4 regions of the Micromonospora sp. C81 genome follow, and region 2 is predicted to be linked to each of the others. Evidence: riboswitches for the same ligand, from Rfam matches in the RefSeq annotation. Region 2 holds a riboswitch; each other region holds the start of a gene.
What was found. A riboswitch is a leader RNA that binds a small molecule or an ion and turns the genes downstream of it on or off. The one in region 2 is predicted to bind cyclic di-AMP.
Positions count from the first base shown of each region.

Region 1: it holds a riboswitch for cyclic di-AMP, as region 2 does, so the genes downstream of both, KBX46_RS14610 (transglycosylase family protein) here and KBX46_RS20265 (C39 family peptidase) in region 2, are expected to answer to the same signal.
Region 3: it holds a riboswitch for cyclic di-AMP, as region 2 does, so the genes downstream of both, KBX46_RS26995 (coiled-coil domain-containing protein) here and KBX46_RS20265 (C39 family peptidase) in region 2, are expected to answer to the same signal.
Region 4: it holds a riboswitch for cyclic di-AMP, as region 2 does, so the genes downstream of both, KBX46_RS33100 (NlpC/P60 family protein) here and KBX46_RS20265 (C39 family peptidase) in region 2, are expected to answer to the same signal.

Region 1 is NZ_JAGPXS010000007.1:196,080-201,039, reverse strand. Features, by position in the region: gene dinB (DNA polymerase IV) at 1-561, shown strand, start outside; gene KBX46_RS14615 (hypothetical protein) at 685-1,056, shown strand; gene KBX46_RS14610 (transglycosylase family protein) at 1,181-1,876, opposite strand; cyclic di-AMP (ydaO/yuaA leader) riboswitch at 1,877-2,049, opposite strand; gene KBX46_RS14605 (ThuA domain-containing protein) at 2,204-2,866, opposite strand; gene KBX46_RS14600 (helix-turn-helix transcriptional regulator) at 2,932-3,267, shown strand; gene KBX46_RS14595 (nitroreductase family protein) at 3,264-3,956, shown strand; gene htpG (molecular chaperone HtpG) at 4,023-4,960, opposite strand, start outside.
Region 2 is NZ_JAGPXS010000012.1:100,641-105,600, forward strand. Features, by position in the region: gene KBX46_RS20250 (acyltransferase) at 24-1,277, shown strand; gene KBX46_RS20255 (hypothetical protein) at 1,378-1,710, shown strand; gene KBX46_RS20260 (hypothetical protein) at 1,843-2,613, shown strand; cyclic di-AMP (ydaO/yuaA leader) riboswitch at 2,898-3,039, shown strand; gene KBX46_RS20265 (C39 family peptidase) at 3,272-4,126, shown strand; gene KBX46_RS20270 (alpha/beta fold hydrolase) at 4,260-4,960, shown strand, end outside.
Region 3 is NZ_JAGPXS010000021.1:3,770-8,729, forward strand. Features, by position in the region: gene KBX46_RS26985 (SRPBCC family protein) at 1-282, shown strand, start outside; gene KBX46_RS26990 (hypothetical protein) at 307-807, opposite strand; gene KBX46_RS26995 (coiled-coil domain-containing protein) at 973-2,037, opposite strand; cyclic di-AMP (ydaO/yuaA leader) riboswitch at 2,043-2,174, opposite strand; gene KBX46_RS27000 (cation diffusion facilitator family transporter) at 2,288-3,205, opposite strand; gene KBX46_RS27005 (AAA family ATPase) at 3,313-4,960, opposite strand, start outside.
Region 4 is NZ_JAGPXS010000003.1:323,343-328,302, reverse strand. Features, by position in the region: gene KBX46_RS07705 (zinc metalloprotease) at 1-124, shown strand, start outside; gene KBX46_RS07700 (pyridoxamine 5'-phosphate oxidase family protein) at 198-737, opposite strand; gene dcd (dCTP deaminase) at 837-1,415, shown strand; gene KBX46_RS33100 (NlpC/P60 family protein) at 1,491-2,531, opposite strand; cyclic di-AMP (ydaO/yuaA leader) riboswitch at 2,545-2,680, opposite strand; gene KBX46_RS07685 (N-acetylmuramoyl-L-alanine amidase) at 2,917-4,896, shown strand; gene KBX46_RS07680 (C40 family peptidase) at 4,951-4,960, opposite strand, start outside.

The sequences.
Region 1 (4,960 bases), on a different contig from region 2:
GTGTCGCTGCTCGGGTCGGGCGCCGGCAGGCACCTGCACGCCCTGGCGCACAACCGCGATCCTCGCTCTGTGCAGGTCAGCCGGCGGCGCGGCTCGATGGGCGCGCAGCATGCGCTGAGCCGCACGCCGCATGCCCCGGCGGAGCTGGATGCCATCCTCGCCGGCCTCGTCGACCGGGTCAGCCGCCGCATGCGGGCGGCGGGGCGGTCCGGTCGCACCGTGGTGTTGCGGCTGCGCTTCGGCGACTACACCCGGGCGACCCGCTCGCACACCATCGGCAAGGCGACGGCCGACACGACGCCGCTGCTCGCCGCCGCGCGCGCGTTGCTGCGAGCCGCGCTGACCGAGATCGATCGTCGTGGTGTCACACTGATCGGTGTCTCAGTGGGCAACCTGGACGACAACCCCGTGCAACCGGAGCTGCCGTTTCACCGCGATCCGGGCGCTGAGTTGGACGCCGCGGTGGACGCGGTCCGTGACCGGTTCGGCTCAACGGCGCTGACCCGAGCGGTCCTGCTCGGCCGGGAGCCGGGCGTCGAGATGCCGCTGCTGCCGGATTGACCGATCTGCGTGCGGCGTCCCGGCGACCGCTGCGACCGGAGACACATCACAGCAGGTCGGCGGTTTAACCGGCGGCTGACGGGTGACCCTTGTGGGGTACAGCCTGACAAGGGGGGACCCACAATGTCCGACGACGACACCAGCAACCGGCCGAGTCGCACTGCCGAGCGGCCGCACGACGTAACCGACCCGCTGCTCTGGCAACTGGCGATCGACGTGCTGAGCGCCCACGAGCCGGACGACGAGGGTCAGTGCCGCAACCTTCAGTGCGCCGGGCAGTCCTGGCCGTGCGCGGCCCGCGCCGGCGCGGAGCAGTCGATGCGACTGGCCCGCAGCACACCCGCCCCGGTCGAGATGACCACCGACGGCGGCGACAACGAGGAGGGCGGCACGGGCTGGTCCGGAGAGGGCAGCGCACCGGCGCCCCGCTGGGGCTGGAACGCCGGCCCGGTCACGTCGCACCGAGGGTCGAAGGCATCCGCCTCCGCGGCGTGACGGCTTCCCCCGGGGTACGGGCGCTCGGGCTGATCGCACCACACGTACGAACGCTCGGCCGGTGACCCGGCCGAGCGTTCGTGTGTCATCCGTCAGAGGCTGAGCCGCTGACCCGGGAAGACCGTCAGAGGCTGAGCCGCTGACCCGGGAAGATCAGGCCCGGGTCGGCCCCGATCAGCTGCCGGTTGTGCTCGTAGAGCGCCTGCCAACCGCCGGTCACCCGGTGGCTGTCGGCGATCTCCGACAGGGTGTCGCCCGGCTTGACCAGGTACGTCTGGCCGCCCGTGGTCGGCGCGGTGCGCTCGTGGTTGCGGGTCGCCGGCTGCTCCCGCCGCGAGGGCCGCTCCTGCTGCTCGGTGGGCTTCGCCGTGGACTTCGCGGTGGGCTTCTGCGTGGACTTCGTCGATGGCTTCGCGGTGGACTTCGTCGACGGCTTTGTGGCGGAGCCGCCGGACGAGCCGCCCTTCTTGCCGCAGGTCGGCCACGCGCCGATGCCCTGCCCGTCGAGCACCTTCTCGGCGATGGCGATCTGCTCGCCGCGGCTGGCCAGGTCGGCACGGGCGGCGTACTTCTTGCCACCGTAGCCGGCCCAGGTGCTCTGGGAGAACTGCAGGCCACCGTAGTAGCCGTTGCCGGTGTTGATCTTCCAGTTACCGCCGGACTCGCACTTGGCGATCGCGTCCCAGTTGACCGCGGCCTGCGCGGGGGCGGCCGGGCCGAAGAGGGCGACAGCACCGGTGACCGCACCGACGGCCAGGGTGCCGACGGCGAGACGGCGGGTGGTGACCCGTCGGTGACGGGGCGTGTAGACAGACGTCATGTGAACTTCCTCCACGCCGGCGAGGTGAGCTGTCGGGTTCGGGCCGAGGAGCCCGGCCGCACGATGGCGGCTTCACCCCGAGGTGACGTGCACCGAGGAACGTTTGGGTCCCCCGCTCCTGCCCGGGTGACTGGGTTCCACCGACCGGGGGCAGGATTTGGCGTTGCCGGCCGTGGTGTCCGCAGTGGCGAACCCGACCGACGTTAGGCACGGTCGGTGACGATCGCCCAACCCCTGTGAAGTTCTTCACCGGGGTACGCGGGGCGTCACCCGTAGCGGTTGCGGGTGGGTGGTCAATGTGCAGTGACCACCGTGGACCGTTGCGGATCAGATGCGGTGACGGAGCCAGAGCACGATGCGCCGCAGCAGCTCGACGTGTCCCGGCGACTCGTACGACCGGGCGTCGTGACCGAGTGCGTTGTAGACGATCCGGCTGCTCCCGGCCGTGCGCGCCCAGACGAGCGGGTGGGTGTCGCCACCCTCGTCGTGGACGTAGAGAGTCTCGACGTCGACGCCGTCGAGCAACTCCAGGTCGGTGTAGCGCTCGTCGTGCACCTCGAAGTCCACGAGACCGGTAGTGATCGGGTGCTCGATGTCGGTGCGTCGGATGAGGCTGGTTCCGATCGGCGGGTGGAAGGTCCGACCGTGGTCCCAGGCGGCGCCGACCGTGGACCGCCAGGTCGCGAGCTGGGGAAACGCGATCGTCGCGCTGTGCGTGGCGAGCAGGCTGCCGCCACGGGCCAGGAAGGCGTCGAGGACGCGGCCGAACTCCTCGTCCTGCGGGATCGGGGCCGTGCGGTCGGCGCTGGCGTTCACCACCAGGAGGCGGGCGCCGTCGAGTGCGGCCGCGAGTTGGTCGACGGTGGTCACGATCGCCACCGGGCCCGCCTCGCCGACGAGCTTGGCGATCGCCGCGCTGGTCTCGGACAACGGGTGCCAGGGATCGGCGTGCGGGCCCTCCCCGCTGAAGATCACTGTGTCGACCGGCATGACCGTGCTCCGCTCATCATTTGGACGATTTTCGAAATCACGAAATCAAAGCTAGCATGGCGTCCATGAGAGCCCTGCATCATCCCGATCTCGCCTCGGTCGACCTCGCCACCGTGCTCGGCGCCCTCGCCGACCCGGTGCGCCTGAGTGTCGTACGACAGTTGGCGCAGGCCGGTGGGGTCGTCTGCGGGAAGTTCGACGCGTTGTCCGAGGTGAGCATGTCCACGCTGTCACATCACCTGAAGGTGCTGCGGGCAGCCGGCGTCCTCCGCGTCACGCCCAACGGCAGCTTCCGCAGACACGAACTGCGTGCGGACGAGATCAATGACCGGTTTCCCGGGCTCCTTCCCGCGGTCATCGCCAACCTCGACCTGACCGAACGAGTGGGAGTTCCCGCATGAGCGACACCAACCCGGCCGGGCAGAGCGGGCCGCGCACACTGGGCCTGTCCGCCGACGAGGTCCTGAGCACGACCCGCGCCGTCCGCAAGCGTCTCGACCTGGGACGCCCGGTCCCCCGTGACGTGATCGAGGACTGCCTGCGCATCGCGCTTCAGGCCCCCAGCGGCCGCAACAGGCAACGCTGGGACTTCATCTTCGTCGAGGATCCGCAGACCCGGGCCGCCGTCGCCCGACTGTGGCGACTCGGGCTGATGGCACCGCCACCCGCGTCGGGCGGCACCGGGCCGGCCTTCAGCCGGATGGACTTCGCCTCCGAGCAGTGGGGCCGGATCGCCGGCAGCCTGCAACACCTGGCGGACCACCTGCACGAGGTGCCGCTGCTGCTCATCCCCTGCCTGCGGGTCGAGTCCCGCGCCGAGCTGGCCAGCGTGCGCGGGCAGGCCGGGGCCTGGGGTTCGGTCATCCCGGCGTTCTGGAGCTTCATGCTGGCCGCTCGGGAACGCGGGCTCGGCACCGCGTGGACCACGAGCCATCTCAGCTACGAAAGGGAGATGGCAGACCTGCTCGGCATCCCCTACGACACCGTCGTGCAGGTGGCGCTCACGCCGGTGGCGTACACCCTGGGCACCGACTTCAAGCCCGGTCCGCGGGCCGACGCGGACGGGTTCGCCCACTGGAACCGCTGGTAGCCGGCCACCGCCGGCGGCGGGCCACCCGGTGACCCGGGAAGCCCGCCGCTTGACGGGGTACGCCAGCTACAGGGTGCGCGCCAGCCGGTCGGCGAGCGTCCGGGTGAAGCGGGCCGGGTCGGTCAGCTCACCGCCCTCGGCGAGCACCGCCAGGCCGTAGAGCAGCTCGGCGGTCTCGGTCAGAGCCGCCTGGTCGCTGCCCTGCTCGTGGGCCTTGCGCAGCCCGGACACCAGCGGGTGACCGGGGTTGATCTCCAGGATCCGCTTGGTCGGGGGAAGCTCGTGCCCCATCGCCCGGTACATCTTCTCCAGGGTCGGCGTGAGGTCGTGGGCGTCGCCGACGACGCAGGCCGGCGAGGTGGTCAGCCGCGACGACAGACGCACCTCCCGGACGCTGTCGGTCAGGGTGGTGCCCAGCCAGTCGAGCAGGGCGGCGAACTCCTGCCGCTGCTGCTCGCGCTCGGCCTCGGCCTGCTGCTTCTCCTCGTCGGTGTCCAGGTCGATCTCGCCCTTGGCGATGGACCGCAGCGGCCGACCGTCGTACGCGCCGACCCGCTCGACCCACACCTCGTCGACCTGGTCGGTGAGCAGCAGCACCTCGTGGCCCTTGGCCCGGAACGCCTCCAGGTGCGGCGAGTTCTCGATGGCGGCCCGGGACTCGCCGGTGGCGTACCAGATGTCGCTCTGGCCGTCCTTCATCCGTGAGACGTAGCCAGCCAGGTCGGTGGGCTCGGCGGGGTCGTGGGTGGAGGCGACCGACAGGAGGTCCAGCAGGGTGTCGCGGTTGTCGGTGTCGTCGATCAGCCCTTCCTTGACCACCGCGCCGAACTCGGTCCAGAAGGTGCGGTACCTCTCGGCGTGGTTGGCCTTGAGGTCCTTGACCGTGGCGAGGATCTTCTTCACCAGGCGACGGCGGACGATCTGGATCTGCCGGTCCTGCTGGAGGATCTCGCGGGAGATGTTCAGCGACAGGTCGTGCGCGTCGACCACGCCCTTGACGAAGC
Region 2 (4,960 bases):
TTGCCGAGCGTCGGGATCCCAGCATGACGAGCGCCGCCGCGGCGACGGCTGCCCGGCCCACCCCCGCGCCGGCCCGGCTGCCCTCGCTGACCGGGCTGCGCTGGATCGCCGCGTTGCTGGTCTTCGGATTCCACGCGGGCACCATGCGGATCATCGCCGAGCCGGACTACAAGGCCGTGGTCGACGCGCTGTTCACCCTCGGCCTGTCCGGGGTGCAGTTCTTCTTCATCCTGAGCGGTTTCGTGCTGGTCTGGTCGGCCCGCGTAGGCGACTCCCGGCGCACCTTCTGGCGGCGACGGGTCGCCAAGATCTATCCGAATCACCTGGTGCTGTGGGGGGCGGCGCTGCTGGTCGCCTGGTGGTTCGCCGACCCGGTCCTGCCGGCGGTCGCGCTGGAGAACCTGCTGTTGTTGCAGGCCTGGGATCCCCGACCGGGCTGGTTCTACAGCATCAACACCGTGAGCTGGTCGCTCTCCTGCGAGTTCTTCTTCTACCTCTGTCTGCCGTTGGCGCTGCCGCTGCTGCGCCGGGCCCGGCCGAAGCTGCTCTGGGTGCTGATCGTCGCGCTACCTCTGCTGATCCTCGCGCTCTGGCCGGCCCAGCACCTGGTGCCGGAGGCGAGCCGCTGGTGGTTCACGCAGATCTTCCCGCCCGTACGGTCGCTGGAGTTCTGGATGGGCGCGGTGGCGGCCGAGCTGATGCGCCGTGGCCTCTGGCGGGGCCCGGGGCTGACCGCAGCCAGCGTGATCTTCCTGGCCACCTGGGTGGCAGCGGCAGAATGGATTCGCGCCGAGCTGTGGACCACGCTGCTCGCGGTGGCGTATCTGCTGGTGATCACTGCCGCCGCGGACGCGGACGTCCGAGGTAAGCGTTCCCCATGGCGGTCCCGACCGGTGGTCTGGCTCGGCGAGGTCTCCTTCGCCTTCTACCTGGTGCACGTGCTGGTGATGACGAGCGTGCTGCGCTGGAGCGGTGACTGGGGGACGGGCTTCCAGGGCTGGCGTGGCCCCGTCGCGGTGCTCGGCTTCCTACTGGTGAACCTGGTCCTCGCCGGGCTGCTGCACCGCTTCGTCGAGACCCCGATGATGCGCCGGCTCGCTCCACGCCGCCCGGCCCGCCAGGTGGCCGTCCCTCAGCAACGCACCGCCAGTATTGAAGTCAACGGCCGCGAAGACCGCACCGCCGATGCCGTCGGGACCCAGGCCCAGGCCGGCGAAGCTGCCGTCGGCGACGTCGAGCAGGCCAGCAGTCGATCGACGTACGTCGACTCGCGCTGAGGCGTCCGCACTGGTCAGCGCGGTCGGCGCGGTCGGCGCGGCGTACGCCGACACGCCCGTGGTCGATGCGCCCGGCCCGGCGTGACGGTAGCGTGGGGGCGTGCTTCCGGTCGCGTTCACCTGTCCCCTGTGGTGGGTGGCGCGCTGGGCGACACGGGTGCTGACCAGCCTCGCCGTCGTCGCGGCCCTGGCGCTTGGCGCAGGCCCGGCCTCGGCCGCCGCGCCAACGCCGACCGCCGCGCCAACGCCGACCGTGCACGCGGCCCCGGCGGTCGCTGAGGGAGCCGCCGAGAAGGCCTTCCCGGTCTGCTCAGTCGACTCGCACCCGGCCGTGGTGGCCGGAGTGCCGCTGGTGTGCGCGGCCAGGTCTGAACGGCTGCCCCTCGTGGACGGTCCGAGGAGCTGGGCGCCCCGGGCTCCACCCGGGCGCTGATCCACCGGGACGAGCGTCCCGTCGCCGCGCCCTGTCGATCCACCCGTCCCGCACCTCGCCGATCCGTGGCCCACCGTGGCCCGGTGGCCGGTGGGGCTCCCACCGCATTGTTCTCTCCCCGAGGTGCCGACCATGGAGACCGTCGTCTTCTACCAGTTCGTGACCGAGGTGCCGCAGGCCGCCGCCATCTGGTCAGCCCTGTTCCTGCTGGCACTGGGCGTACTCGTCGTGCTGGCCGCCCGCCCCGAGCGGGACCGGCCAACGGACGACCCGGCCCCGGCGGCGCCCACCGCCCGGGAGTTGGCTGAGGCCGAGGCCGTCGACCTGCGCCGGTACGCCGAGGAAGTGGCCGTCGCCGCGGCCGGCGCGGGGCAGAACGCCCGGCGGCGACGGGCTTCCTGGCTGACCGCTCAGGAGGAGATGGAGCGGGCCTGGGGCGGGTACGACGAGGCGGACGCGGCCGCGCGTCGCTTCGCGGGGGCCGGGGCGCTGCCCACCCCGCATACCCCCCGCACCCCCGCCGAGTACGCCTCCCGGGAGCGCTACCTGCATCGCGCGGCGGCGGCGGCGCACTGGCGGGGCGACCTGACCATGGCGCAGTTCGGCGACGTGTTCGGGCACCGGCACGGTTGGGATCCCCGGCGGCACCCGGTCGAGCAGGAGGTGCTGCTGAGCCGGGCGATCCGGGACGCGAGGCTGGCCGACTACCAGGCCGCAGCCACCCGGGAGCGGGCCGCCTGGCGGGACGCGGAACTGGCCGCCGAGTCGGCCCGCACTCTCGCCGAGGAGGCGTACGCGGCAGCGGCCCGGCTGCGGCCGAACCCGGTACCCGCCCGCCGGGCGGCTACCCGGGCGTTCCGTCCCGCCCTCGTGGCACGTTGGCGCCCGGCTCGCGCGGGTTGAGCCCGATCCGTTATGTGAGCCCGGTCATGTCAATGGCGAATCGGGCGTCGGGCACGATTGGCTCGATTGTCCCCGTGATTGTGGCCGCATAATCGGCGACCTGTCCGGTTGTCGCCCGTTGGCGTCACCGTAACCGCTTGTCCCATCGAGTCACGTCATCGGCAATACGCGCAGAAATTGTCGCGCCGATTGGGGTTTACGCAGCTGAACCCGGCTTGGCAGGGTGAGAGCCGGCCAGTACTGTCGTCCCGTCCGGTGCGGTAACCGATCGCAAGAGGCGACGCCGCGCCGACCCGCTCAATCGTGATCTACGAACCGGGGACCCATCAGTAAGTCCGGGGTGAATCCGCGAGCCACGGCCCGCGGTAGGGCGATCTTCCCGCCCGAATCCGTCAGCTAACCCGGTAGGCGGTGTCGGAAGGAGTTCCATCCTCGTGCATCACCTTTCCACCCCTCGGTTGTTCCTTCGCCTCCACGGCGTAGCGGTGCCCCCGCTCATTCGTCCAGTGACGGTGAGCTGACCCCCCGGGTCATCGCCTAACCGCCCGGCCACGCCGGGCGTTCCCCTGAGCGGTTCACCATCCGCGGACCATCGTCCGCGCGCTGGCGCCTGCCCGGATGCCGGTCCGGCCCCGGTGTGCCGCTCTCCCCCCGATCCGTGGAGGACCCCGTGAAGCACACCCTGAAGCGTCAGCTCCGCCGCCTCACCACCGAGCGTCCGTACCAGATCGTTGTCGCCTCCGCCGCGGCCCTCGCCATCGCCACCACCACCGGCGCCCTGGTCACCAGCGCCGACGACGCCCCGGCCAGTCAGCACACCGCGACCACTGTCGCCGAGATGCGCAGCGACACCGCTGCCTCCCGCAGCGAGGCGCGCGACGCGTCCCCCTCGGCCAGCACCGCACCGACCACCGCCGCCCCCGCGCCGGCCACCAGTGCCGCGTCGCCCGCAGCCAAGGCCAGCAGCAACCCGGACCTGACCCGTAAGCCGGAGCGGCCGAAGCCGCCGGCGACCAAGGTGCTCGACTACGACTACCAGGCGCAGAACACGTACTACAACTGCGGCCCGGCTGCCACCCGCAACGCTCTCAGCGCCGCCGGAATCGACCGCACCCAGAACGAGCTCGGCGCCGAGCTGGGCACCACCGAGATGGGCACCAACTCGGCCCTGGACACCACCCGGGTGCTCAACGCCGAGGTGAAGGGCTCCCCGTACCGGACCCGGATGTTCGCCGGCACGCCCAGCCCGGCCCAGATGGACCAGCTCCAGGCCGACGTGGTCAAGGCCATCACCGACGGTCGCGGTGTGGTGGCCAACGTCGTCGGCGACGCCACCGACACCAACGGCGGCTGGCACTCCTACGGCGGCGGGCACTACATCGCCGTGGTGGGTTACAAGGACAACGGCCGGACCGTGCGAATCGCCGACTCGGCCAACGCGGCCGACCCGTCGTACTGGATCACCACGATCGACCTGGCCAACTGGATCGCCAGCCGGGGCTACTCCGCCTGACCCAGGCACGTTGACCGCTTCGGGCGCCGTCCCCCACAAGGGGCCGGCGCCCGCGGCGTCTTCACCGAGCGGTCAGGCCTGCGCCGCATCGACGACCCTCGTACCCGTTCGCGAACCGTGGGAGACTGCGGCCGTGGTGGATGAATCAGGTGGCCGGGCAGGCCGTGGGCCGATCCTGTTGCTGCTGCACGGGATGGGGGCGACCGGGGACGTCTGGTTGCCCTCGGCCCCACTGCTGAAGCAGCACTGGCCCGGGCGGTGGCTGGCACCGGACCTTGCCGGTCACGGCTGGTCGGCCCCGCTGCCGTCGTACTCCTTTGATGGGTTCGCCGAGCGGATCGCCCACGGCCTGGTCGCCGGCGACCGGATCGTCGTGCTCGGGCACTCGCTGGGCGGGGTGGTCGGCCTGGCGTTGGCCGCCCGCGCCGCCGGGATGCCGGTGGACGCGGTGGTCGGGCTGGGCATCAAGGCGGTCTGGTCACCCGACGAGCTGACCCGCGCGGCCGAGCTCGCCGCGCGCCCGGTGAGCTGGTTCGCCAGCCGCACCGAGGCGGCCCGCCGCTACCTGCGCGTCTCCGGGTTGGTCGGCCTGGTCCCGCCGGATCATCCGGTGGTGGACGCCGGGTTGCGTCAGGTCGACGGCCGGTGGCGCCTCGCCATGGACCCGACAGCCTTCGGCGTCGGCGAGCCAGACCTGGTCCCGTTGCTGGCGGCGACCGACGTGCCGGTGGTGCTGGCCCGTGGCGAGCACGACCCGATGGTCACCGACGAGCAGCTAAGGGCGTACGGCGTACCGGTCGTCACGCTGCCCGGTCTCGGCCACAACGCACACGT
Region 3 (4,960 bases), on a different contig from region 2:
CCCCTGCGCTTCCGGACCACCTACCACGCGGACGTGCTGATCAGCGAGGACGACGAGATCGTCATGGTGGCCCGCCAGTGGCCCGCCACCACCGTGCGTAACCACACCCGGCTGCGCCCCGAGCCGGACGGCCTGACCCGGATCGACGTCGACATCACCCTGACCGCGCCGACCCCGCTGTTCCGGTACGCGTTCCGTCAGGCCCGGGCCGCCCACCTCGCCCTGGCCACCCGCCTCGGCGCTGCCCTCGACCGCACCGGAGACCCGCCGCCCTCAGCCTGACCCGAGCGCGGCACGGCAGCGGGGTCACCGGTTGCGGGCGCGGCCCGCCAGGGCGGGCTGGGCGGCGGGACGCCGTCCCCACGGCTTGTACGTGGACAGCACCGTCGCGATGATCATCAGGCTGGTCGACACCGCGGGGGCGATCACCAGATCGGCGCGGTCCCGTGCGGGCAGGGCGGCGCCCACCGCTCCGGCATGCCGCAGATTCGGGGTGAGCAGGAACAGCACCAGCCCGACCATCACCGTGGTGAGCACCAGCTTGACCACCACCCACCGGTAGCGCAGCAGGCCCCACGGGGTGAGCAGCGAGCTGGCGACACCGATGAGCCAGACCAGGACGCTCAGCGGCGCGAACAGGACGGTGCCGACCAGCGCGCCGACCGGGTAGAGCACCGCCGGGTCAGCGCCCCGCTGCACGGCGATGCCGAGGGTGAGCAGCACCAGGTCGGCGCCGAGCCAGCCCAGCGAGGTGACCAGGTGCAGGGTGAGCAGCCCCTTGCGGGCGGTGGGTGGGATCCGAGGCATACCGCGATGCTGCCCGCCGACCGCCGCCGGGTCGTCCGACGAGCGACGACATCAGGGGTACGCCCGGCGACGTAGCCCGGTCGGACAGCGCTGCCCGGACGAACGTGATGCCTGTGAGTCATCTTGATGACTCACAGGCATCACACACTTTGGGGAACGGCCGGATCAGTAGACCGACAGGTGCACGTGGTTGGTGTGGTCGCTGGACGGGTCGCCACCCGCCCCGCTGTAGGACTTCCATCCGCTGCTGGGCAGCCAGATCTGCCTGTACCAGATCACGTACAGCACGGCGAGCCGGTCGGCGTTGCGGATGAAGTACGCGGCCAGGTTGTTGCCGTACGTCTTGTCGCCGCCGGTGGCGTCGCCGCCGAAGCCGCCCGTCTGGGCCGCGAAGTCGCAGGCCCGGCCCTTCGGGTGTTCGCCGGAGCCGCTGGGTCGGTGGCAGGAGACGTACCGGGTGAAGCCGGCCGCCTTGGCCTGGTTGAGGGCGTGCAAGGTGCGCGGGGTGATGCAGCCGCTGGCCGGCGTGGGGTCGTTGACGCTGCACGTCTCCGACGGCCAGGAGCCGTCGGAGTTGCGCGGCGCGGCCTTCGCGTTGGCGGCGGAGGTGCCCCGGTTGGAGTCGGTGTCGGCGGCGGGCTGCGGCTTGGGGGTGGTGGCCACCGTCAAGGCCCGTTCGGCCTGCTCCTTGCGCTTGGCCATCACCGCGACCTGCTTGCGCTGCTCGTTGATCTCACCGTTCAGGGCGACCTGGGTGCGGTTGGCCTGGTCCTTGCTGCTGAGCAGGTCGCGCAGCACCCGGTCCTCGTTGGCGGCCACCGCGTCCAGTGCGGCTGCCCGGTCCATGAAGCCTTCCGGGCTGTCGCTGTTGAGCAGCGCCGACATCGCGCTGAGCCGGCCGGTGCGGTACGCGACGCCGGCGATCTCGCCGACCTTGCCGCTGCGTTGGTTGAGCTCGACCTCGATGGTCTTCAGTTGGGTGGTGAGCTGCTGCTGCCGCTGCACCGAGGCGGCCAGGGCGCGCTTCGCGTCCAGGTAGCCCTTGCTGGCCGCCTCGAGTTGGGCTCGCAGCGCGGGGGTGCCACCCTCCTCGTCGGAGTCGGGGGCGGCGGCCCGCAGGCCGGTCGGTGGAGCGGCCGAGGCGGTGCCGGCCGGGAGCGCGACGCCGAGGGCGAACATCGCGACGATCAGGGCCGCCAGTCGGGCGGCGGGTGGTCGTGCTGGTGCCACTGTGCATGTCCTTCCGTCAGCCGCCGACCGGGTTAGCTGACGGGTTCGGGACGGAAGATCCCTACCGCTGACGCGGATGCACCCCAGGTACGTGGTTCCCCGGTTCGCCCTCGCGGGCGATTAGGCGGCGACCACCACCGGCGCCGGGAGGGCGCCGCCTGGTGGAGGCCGGGACCGAGCCTACCGGTGCCGGTGGGGTGGCTGCAGCCAATGTGACGGACGGTGCGTGCGTCGTCACGAGAGGCTGCTGTCACCACTCGATCGAGCCACACGCTCCCGAGGCGGCACCCGGCTCGATCTGCAACGTCGCGTGCTCGATCCGGAAGTCGTCGTGCAGGGCCGTACGCGCGGCGGTGAGCACCGCGCCGACCTCCGCCCCGGGTGCCATGGTCAGGTGTGCGGAGGCCACGTCCATGCCGGAGGTGAGCGTCCAGACGTGCAGGTCGTGCACCTCGACCACACCGGGGACCGCGGCCAGTCGGTCGTGCACGGCGGTCACCTGGAGGTGCTCCGGGGCGGCCTGCACCAGGATGCGGACGGCAGCCCGTGCCAGCCGCCAGGTGCGCGGGAGGATGAACACGCCGATGGCGACGGCGACCAGCGGGTCGGCCCACCACCAGTCGGTGACGGTGATGAGCAGTGCGGCGCCGATCACGCCGACCGAGCCGAGCAGGTCGCCGAGCACCTCCAGGTAGGCACCCTGAAGGTTGATGCTCTCCCGGGCTCCGGCGCGGAGCAGGGCGAAGGCGGCGATGTTGGCGAGCAGGCCGAGCACGGCCACCGCGAGCATCGGGCCGGCGATGACCTCGTGCGGGTCGCCGAAGCGGCGGATCGCCTCGATCACCACGTAGATCGCGACGCCGGAGAGCAGGACGGCGTTGGCCAGCGCGGCGAGCACCTCGAGTCGGTAGAGCCCGAAGGTGCGCTGCGGGTCGCCGGTGGCCCGCCGGGTCGCGGTGATCGCGGCGAGCGCCATCCCGATGCCGAGCACGTCGGTGAACATGTGCCCGGCGTCGGAGAGCAGGGCGAGCGAGCCGGTGTGCAGGGCGGCTACCGCCTCGACCACCATCAGGGTGGCGAGCAGCCCGAATGCCGCCCAGAGGCGGCCCCGGTGCTGGTGTGCGGCATTGGCGACGGACCCGTGGTGGTGGTCATGACCTGCGCCCACGAGAACCACCCTCCGCCGCCAGCCGGGACCCGGTCAAATGTATGTTCACATCGCTATGTATGCAAGTGTAGGGGCGGCAACTCTCGCCGGCGGCTCGCCAGCACGGATCAGCCGGTCGGGTCGATGGTGGTGAGGCGCTGCGTGGCCCGGGAGAGCGCCACGTACAGGGTGCGCACCCCGGCACCCGGATCCGCCCGGATCTCGCTCGGGGCGACCAGGACGACCCCGTCGTACTCCATGCCCTTGGCCTCCAGGCTGGTGACCACCTGGAGCCTCGGCGCGCCGAGTGCGGCGACCCAGCCGGCGACCTCGTCGCGGCGGGGGACCGGCGTGATCACGCCGACGGTGCCCTCCACCTCGGCCAGCAGGCCGGCGGCCGCCTCCACTGTCGCGGTCTCCAACCCGCTCGGGGGCACCACCAGCTCGACCGGGTCGACCCCGGTGGAGCGGACCGCGGTCGGCAGCGGCAGGTCAGGATAGAGCCGGCGGATCTCCGCCGCCGCCACCGCGAAGATCTCCGAGGAGTTGCGGTAGTTGGTGGTGAGCGTGAAATCGTGCCGCTTGCGCCGACCCAGCGCCTGGTCCCGGGCCCGGTCCAGCTCGTCGGGGTCGCCGGTCCACGCGGTCTGGGCGGGGTCGCCGACCACCGTCCAGGAGGCCAGACGGCCACGTCGACCGACCATCCGCCACTGCATCGGTGAGACGTCCTGCGCCTCGTCCACGACCACGTGCGCGTAGTCCCGGTAGTCCTCCGGGCGCTCGCGGGCCGCCGCGCGGGCGGCCCGTTGCCGCTCGCCGAGGGTGCTCAACTCGCGTACGCCGCCAGCCAGCTGGAACGGGTCGCGCCGGGCCTTGGCCGACTGCGCCGGCTTGCCGAGCAGGGAGTCCAGCTCGTCCAGCAGCGCGATGTCGGCGATGGTCAGCCCGGTCGTGTCCAGGTGCCGGTACGCGGCGCTGAGCAGCCGGATCTCCGCGGAGGAGAGGATCCCCCCGGCGTACCGGCGCAGCCGGTCCGGCTGCGCCAGCCAGCCCAGGACATGGCGAGGGTGCAGCCGGGGCCACCACGCCTTGAGGAACTCCCGGAACTCCGACCGCTCGGCGATCTCCGCCTCGAAGGTCCGCTGGTCCGGCAGTCGAATGCCCACCTCACGGGCCTGCGCCCAGAGCGCGGCGAACACCCCGTCGAAGCCGGCCCGGCGCACCTCGTTGCGGCGGGCACCCCGTTGCAACGCGCGGTCCCGGATCCGGTCCAGTGCCGTCCGGTCCAGCCGCAGCAGCGTGCCCCGGTAGAGCAGCCGCAGCTCACCCGGGCCGCCCGGCACCGCGTCGCGGGCAGCCCGCTCCAGCACCCGACGCATCCGCAGCGAGCCCTTCACCGCCGCCACCTCGGGCGGGTCGGTGCGGGTGGCGCTCATGCCCGGGAACAGGGTGCCCAGCGAGTGCAGGGTCGCGGTGTCCTCGCCCAGCGACGGCAGCACCGAGCCGATGTACTCCACGAAGACCGACGACGGGCCGACCACCAGGATGCCGCCGCCCGCGTACCGGCTGCGGTCGGAGTAGAGCAGGAAGGCGGCCCGGTGCAGGGCGACAGCGGTCTTACCGGTGCCGGGGCCGCCCGCGACGATCGTGACCCCGGAGCCGGGGGAGCGGATCGCCTCGTCCTGTTCCCGCTGGATGGTCGCCACGATGTCCCGCATGCCCCGGCCGGTGGCCTTGGACAGGGTGGCCAGCAGCGCACCGTCACCGACGACCGTC
Region 4 (4,960 bases), on a different contig from region 2:
GGCGACCGGGCTGGACCCGATCACCAACTTCATGGACTACACCTACGACTCGTGCATGTACCAGTTCACCGCCGGGCAGGCCAGCCGGATGCTGACCGCGTGGAACGCGTACCGGGCGGCATAACTTCCCTGCGTACGACCGGTGCCGGCCCCGTCACGACGGGGCCGGCACCGGTCGCTTTCTCCCCAGGACCAGGTCAGGCGGCCGAACACTGGACGTTGCGGCTGCGGCGGGCCGGGCGAGCCTGCGGTACGGCTGAAGGTGCGGCCGGGGCCAGTGGGTCGAGCCACACCTGCACCTCCGGCCCGCCGACGGCGACACCGAGGCCGTGCTGCTCCCGGCGGGCCAACATCGCCACGTCGACGGTGAACTCGAACAACCGCCAGTCGACCTGCGGCTCCGCCCGGGCGCCCTGCGCCAACCGTGCGACCCGGAGCGGATCGGTCACCGGACGGGCGCGACCCGCCACGTATGCCTCGTCGTCGCTCTCCTCCGGCGGGAACGAGTGCAGCGCGTAACGGCCGTCGCGTTCGAGATCGCGGCGCTTCGGAGAGTCGACGATGAAGCAGAACAAGCCCTCGTCGGTGATGACCGGGGAGACCGGATGGACCCGGGGCCCGCCGTCGGCGCGGACCGTGGCCAGGTAGCCGAAGCCTGGCCCGTACTGCTGGAGGAGAACGCGGATCCCGTCGGCGAGTCGGGGCTCGTCGGCGGCGAATTCGGACCAGGAAGCCATGCGGGCATTCTATCGAACAAATGTACGAGCAGCGACCTCGACTCGCTGGTCATCGGCACCGAATCCTGGCACTTTCGGCAACGCAGCTATGGTGGTCCGATGCTGCTCTCCGACCGCGACCTGGTCTCCGAGATCAAGGCCGGCACGCTGGGCCTGGAGCCGTTCGAGCCCACCCTGGTCCAACCCTCCAGCATCGACGTCCGACTCGACCGGCTGTTCCGGGTCTTCAACAACCACCTCTACACGCACATCGATCCGGCGATGCAGCAGGACGACCTGACCTCTTCGGTCGAGGTGCCCGACGGGGAGCCGTTCGTGCTGCACCCGGGCGAGTTCGTGCTGGCCTCGACGCTGGAGGTCATCTCGCTGGGCGACCAGCTCGCCGGCCGACTGGAGGGTAAGAGCTCCCTGGGCCGGCTCGGGCTGCTCACGCACTCCACCGCCGGCTTCATCGACCCGGGGTTCTCCGGTCACGTGACGCTGGAGCTCTCCAACGTGGCGAACCTGCCGATCACCCTCTGGCCGGGCATGAAGATCGGGCAGCTCTGCATCTTCCGGCTCTCCTCGCCGGCCGAGCACCCGTACGGCTCGGCGGTCTACGGCTCGCGCTACCAGGGCCAGCGGGGTCCGACGCCCAGCCGCGCCTGGCAGCACTGGCGCACCTGGCCCACCCGCTGACGGGCTGAGGCACCACGGTCAGACGACGAGGGCCCGCCGCGACCGATCGCGACGGGCCCTCCTGGTCACCCAGGATCAGCCTGGGCGGCCGTAGCTGTGGATCGGGCCGTCGTCGACCTTCTTCATCTTGACCGGTTGGCCGGCCTGCGAGGCGTGCACGACCCAGCCGTTGCCGACGTACATGCCGACGTGGTGGATGTCGCTGTAGTAGAAGACCAGGTCGCCGGGGCGCAGGTCGGCCTTGCTGACGTCCTTGGTGACGCGGCTCTGCTGAGCGGCGTTGTGCGGCAACGACACCCCGGCCTTCGCCCATGCGGCCAGCATCAGCCCGGAGCAGTCGTACGAGTTCGGGCCCTCGGCACCCCACACGTAGGGCTTGCCGATCTGCGCGCAGGCGAACTTGACCGCCGTGCCCGCAGCGCCGCCGGGATAGCTGCCGGGGCAGGGCGCCGGACGCAGCGGACCGCCGCCCCCGTTGCCGTACACCTTGAGGCGCAGCTTCTGCAGCCGGTCGATCTCCTCGTTGATCTGCTTCTTCTTGGCCGCCAACTGGGCCTCGGTGCGGGCCAGCTGGGCCACCATCTCGTCCAGCGGCGCCTTCTGCGCGGCCAGCTCGTCGCGCAGGTCGGCGACCTCGCGTACGTCCTGCTGCTGGTTGTGCGCGAACCGGTCGAGCATTTCGAGCTGGCTGACCACCTCGCTGGGTGACCGGCTGCCGAGCATCGCGTTGACGGTCGAGACGGTCTCGCCCTTGTACGCGCGCACGGCCAGCGCGCTGACCTTGTCCATCGCGGCGTCGACCTGCCGCTCGAGCGGGGCGATGCGGGCGGCCAGCGCGTCCGCCTGCTTGCGCTTGACGGCGAGGTCGGCGCGGGTGGCGTTGTGCCGTTCGATGATCGGTTCGAGTGTGTTCCAGTCGGCGTCGATCTGGCGCTCGATCTCGGCGACGGACGGGTCGGCGTGGGCGGCCGTGGCGCTGCCCGTCAGGACGACGGCGACGCCGACCAGTGCGGCGAGAGCGGTGGTGAAGCGGGACCAGCGTGGGCGCGGCACGATCGACGTCGGGACGGCGAATGCCGACCGCTCGGACGACGGCCGCGGGGCATGGAGTGCCACCGGGGTTCCGTACTCCTTCTTCCTGACCGCCTACCGGGTTAGCTGACGGGTTCGGGCGGGAAGTCGGCGCCCTACCGCAGTGGCTGCGGATTCACCCCGAGGGACGTGGGTCCCCGGTTCGCTCGGAAACGACTCGGCGGTGTCGGTCCGTTACCGCCCGGGATGGGCGGAGCTGCTGTCGGGCCGACAAATGACCAGAGTAGAGACGCCCGTTACCGATCCGCAACCCGTACGGCCGTGACACTCCGTACCGATTGGGTGGGGGTCACCGACCGTGCGTGAAGAATTCTTTCTGAACAAGTAGATAGATGGAAAGGTATTGACGCGGACTCTCCAGCGGCGCGATGGTGACCTGACCTCTACCCGCGAGAATCTAGGGGGTTCGATGCACCATCCAACCGTGTCGGCCGGCTGGCGCGCGCTGCTCGCCACGACCGTCGTCGCCGCCGCGAGCGCGGTGCCACTCTCCACGGCCGCCAACGCCGCACCCACCGCCGATCGCCAGCAGCAGTACGCCGCCGCGGCGACCGAGTACGGCGTGCCGACGGGCGTGCTGCTCGGCGTCTCCTATCTGGAGTCCCGCTGGGACAGCAACGCCGGCACACCGAGCACGAGCGGCGGCTACGGCCCGATGCACCTGACCGATGCCCGCCACGTTGCCGCTCTACCCGGGCGCGGCCACCACGACGCCGGCGCCGAGGACCCACGCGGTGACGACTCCCGGCCCTCCCGGGTGCCCGCGCCCCGACCCGTCGAGGCACCCGCACCGACCGCCGCCGCGTTGCAGACCGTGGACGCGGCGGCCGCACTGACCGGTGCCACCCCCGAGGCGCTGCGCACCGACGCGGCGGTCAACATCCGGGGTGGGGCCGCGTTGCTCAGCGCGTACCAGCGGGAGTTGGGTGCGCCGGTCGGAGCGGACACCGACCCGGCGGCCTGGTACGGCGCGGTGGCCCGCTACGCCGGTGCGGACAGCGCCGACGCCGCCGCGGCCTTCGCCGACGAGGTCTTCACCACCATCGCCGCGGGCGAGTCCCGGATGACCGACGACGGCCAGCGGATCACCCTGCCGGCGCGCGCGGTACAGCCCGAGCGCTCCCGGTTGGACCGGCTGGGCCTGCGCCGGTTGGCCCGCCCGGACGGGCTGGAGTGCCCGCGCACCATCTCCTGCGAGTGGATCCCGGCACCCTACGAGGCGTTCGGCGACGGGGACTACGGCAACCACGACCTCTCCGACCGGCCCGCCCGGCAGAAGATCGAGTACATCGTCATCCACGACACCGAGGCGAGCTGGGCGACGACCCTGAAACTCGTCCAGGACCCGACGTACGTGAGCTGGCACTACTCGCTGCGCTCGGTCGACGGGCACATCGCCCAGCACGTCAAGACCAAGGACGTCGGCTGGCACGCGGGCAACTGGTACGTCAACGCCAAGTCGATCGGTCTCGAACACGAGGGCTTCGCCGCGCAGGGCACCTGGTACACGGAGGCGATGTACCGGACCTCGGCGAAACTGGTGCGGCACCTGGCGCTGCGGTTGGGCATCCCGCTGGACCGCCAGCACATCATCGGCCACGACAACGTGCCCGGCACCGTCGCTTCGACCGTGCGGGGGATGCACTGGGACCCGGGCCCGTACTGGGACTGGACGCACTACTTCGACCTGCTGCACGCACCTCGGCTGGACACCGGCACCCCGGCCACCGGGCTGGTCCGGATCGACCCGGACTACGCCACCAACCAGCCGGCGTTCACCGGTTGCGTCACTGCGGGCGTCCCGTGCGCGCCGCGCGGCTCCTCGTCGGTCGTGCTGCGGAGCGCACCGTCCGCGGACGCGCCGCTGGTCAACGACATCGCGCTCCGACCGGACGGCACCCCGAACACGATGGCCGTGTCGGACCACGGGGCCCGGGCATCAGCCGGGCAGACGTACGCGCTCGCCGGACGGCAGGGCGACTGGACCGCCATCTGGTACCTCGGGCAGCGGGCCTGGTTCCACAACCCGGCGTCCGCGCCGACCGCCAGTTGGACCGTCGGCGTCGTGGCCACGCCGAAGCCCGGTCGGACGACCATCCCCGTGTACGGAAGGGCGTACCCGGAGGAGGCGGCGTACCCGGACGGGGTGCCCTACCAGACGATCTCGCCGTTGCAGTACACCCTGGCCGCCGGACAGCGGTACGCAGTCGGCGCGGTGCTGGCCGGCGAGTACTACCGGGCCAGCACGTTCGACGGCTCGTCGCCGGGCGACTGGACGGTGATCCGCGGCAAGAACCGCTACGCGCAGATCCAGTTCGGCCACCGCATCATGTACGTCGATCTCGCTGACGTGCAGTTGCTGCCCTCCCCGGTGGGCGCGCCCCGCTGACGAACAACGACGGCCCCCGGTCGGTGACCGGGGGCCGTCAGTGCGTGATCTGGATCAGCCAGGT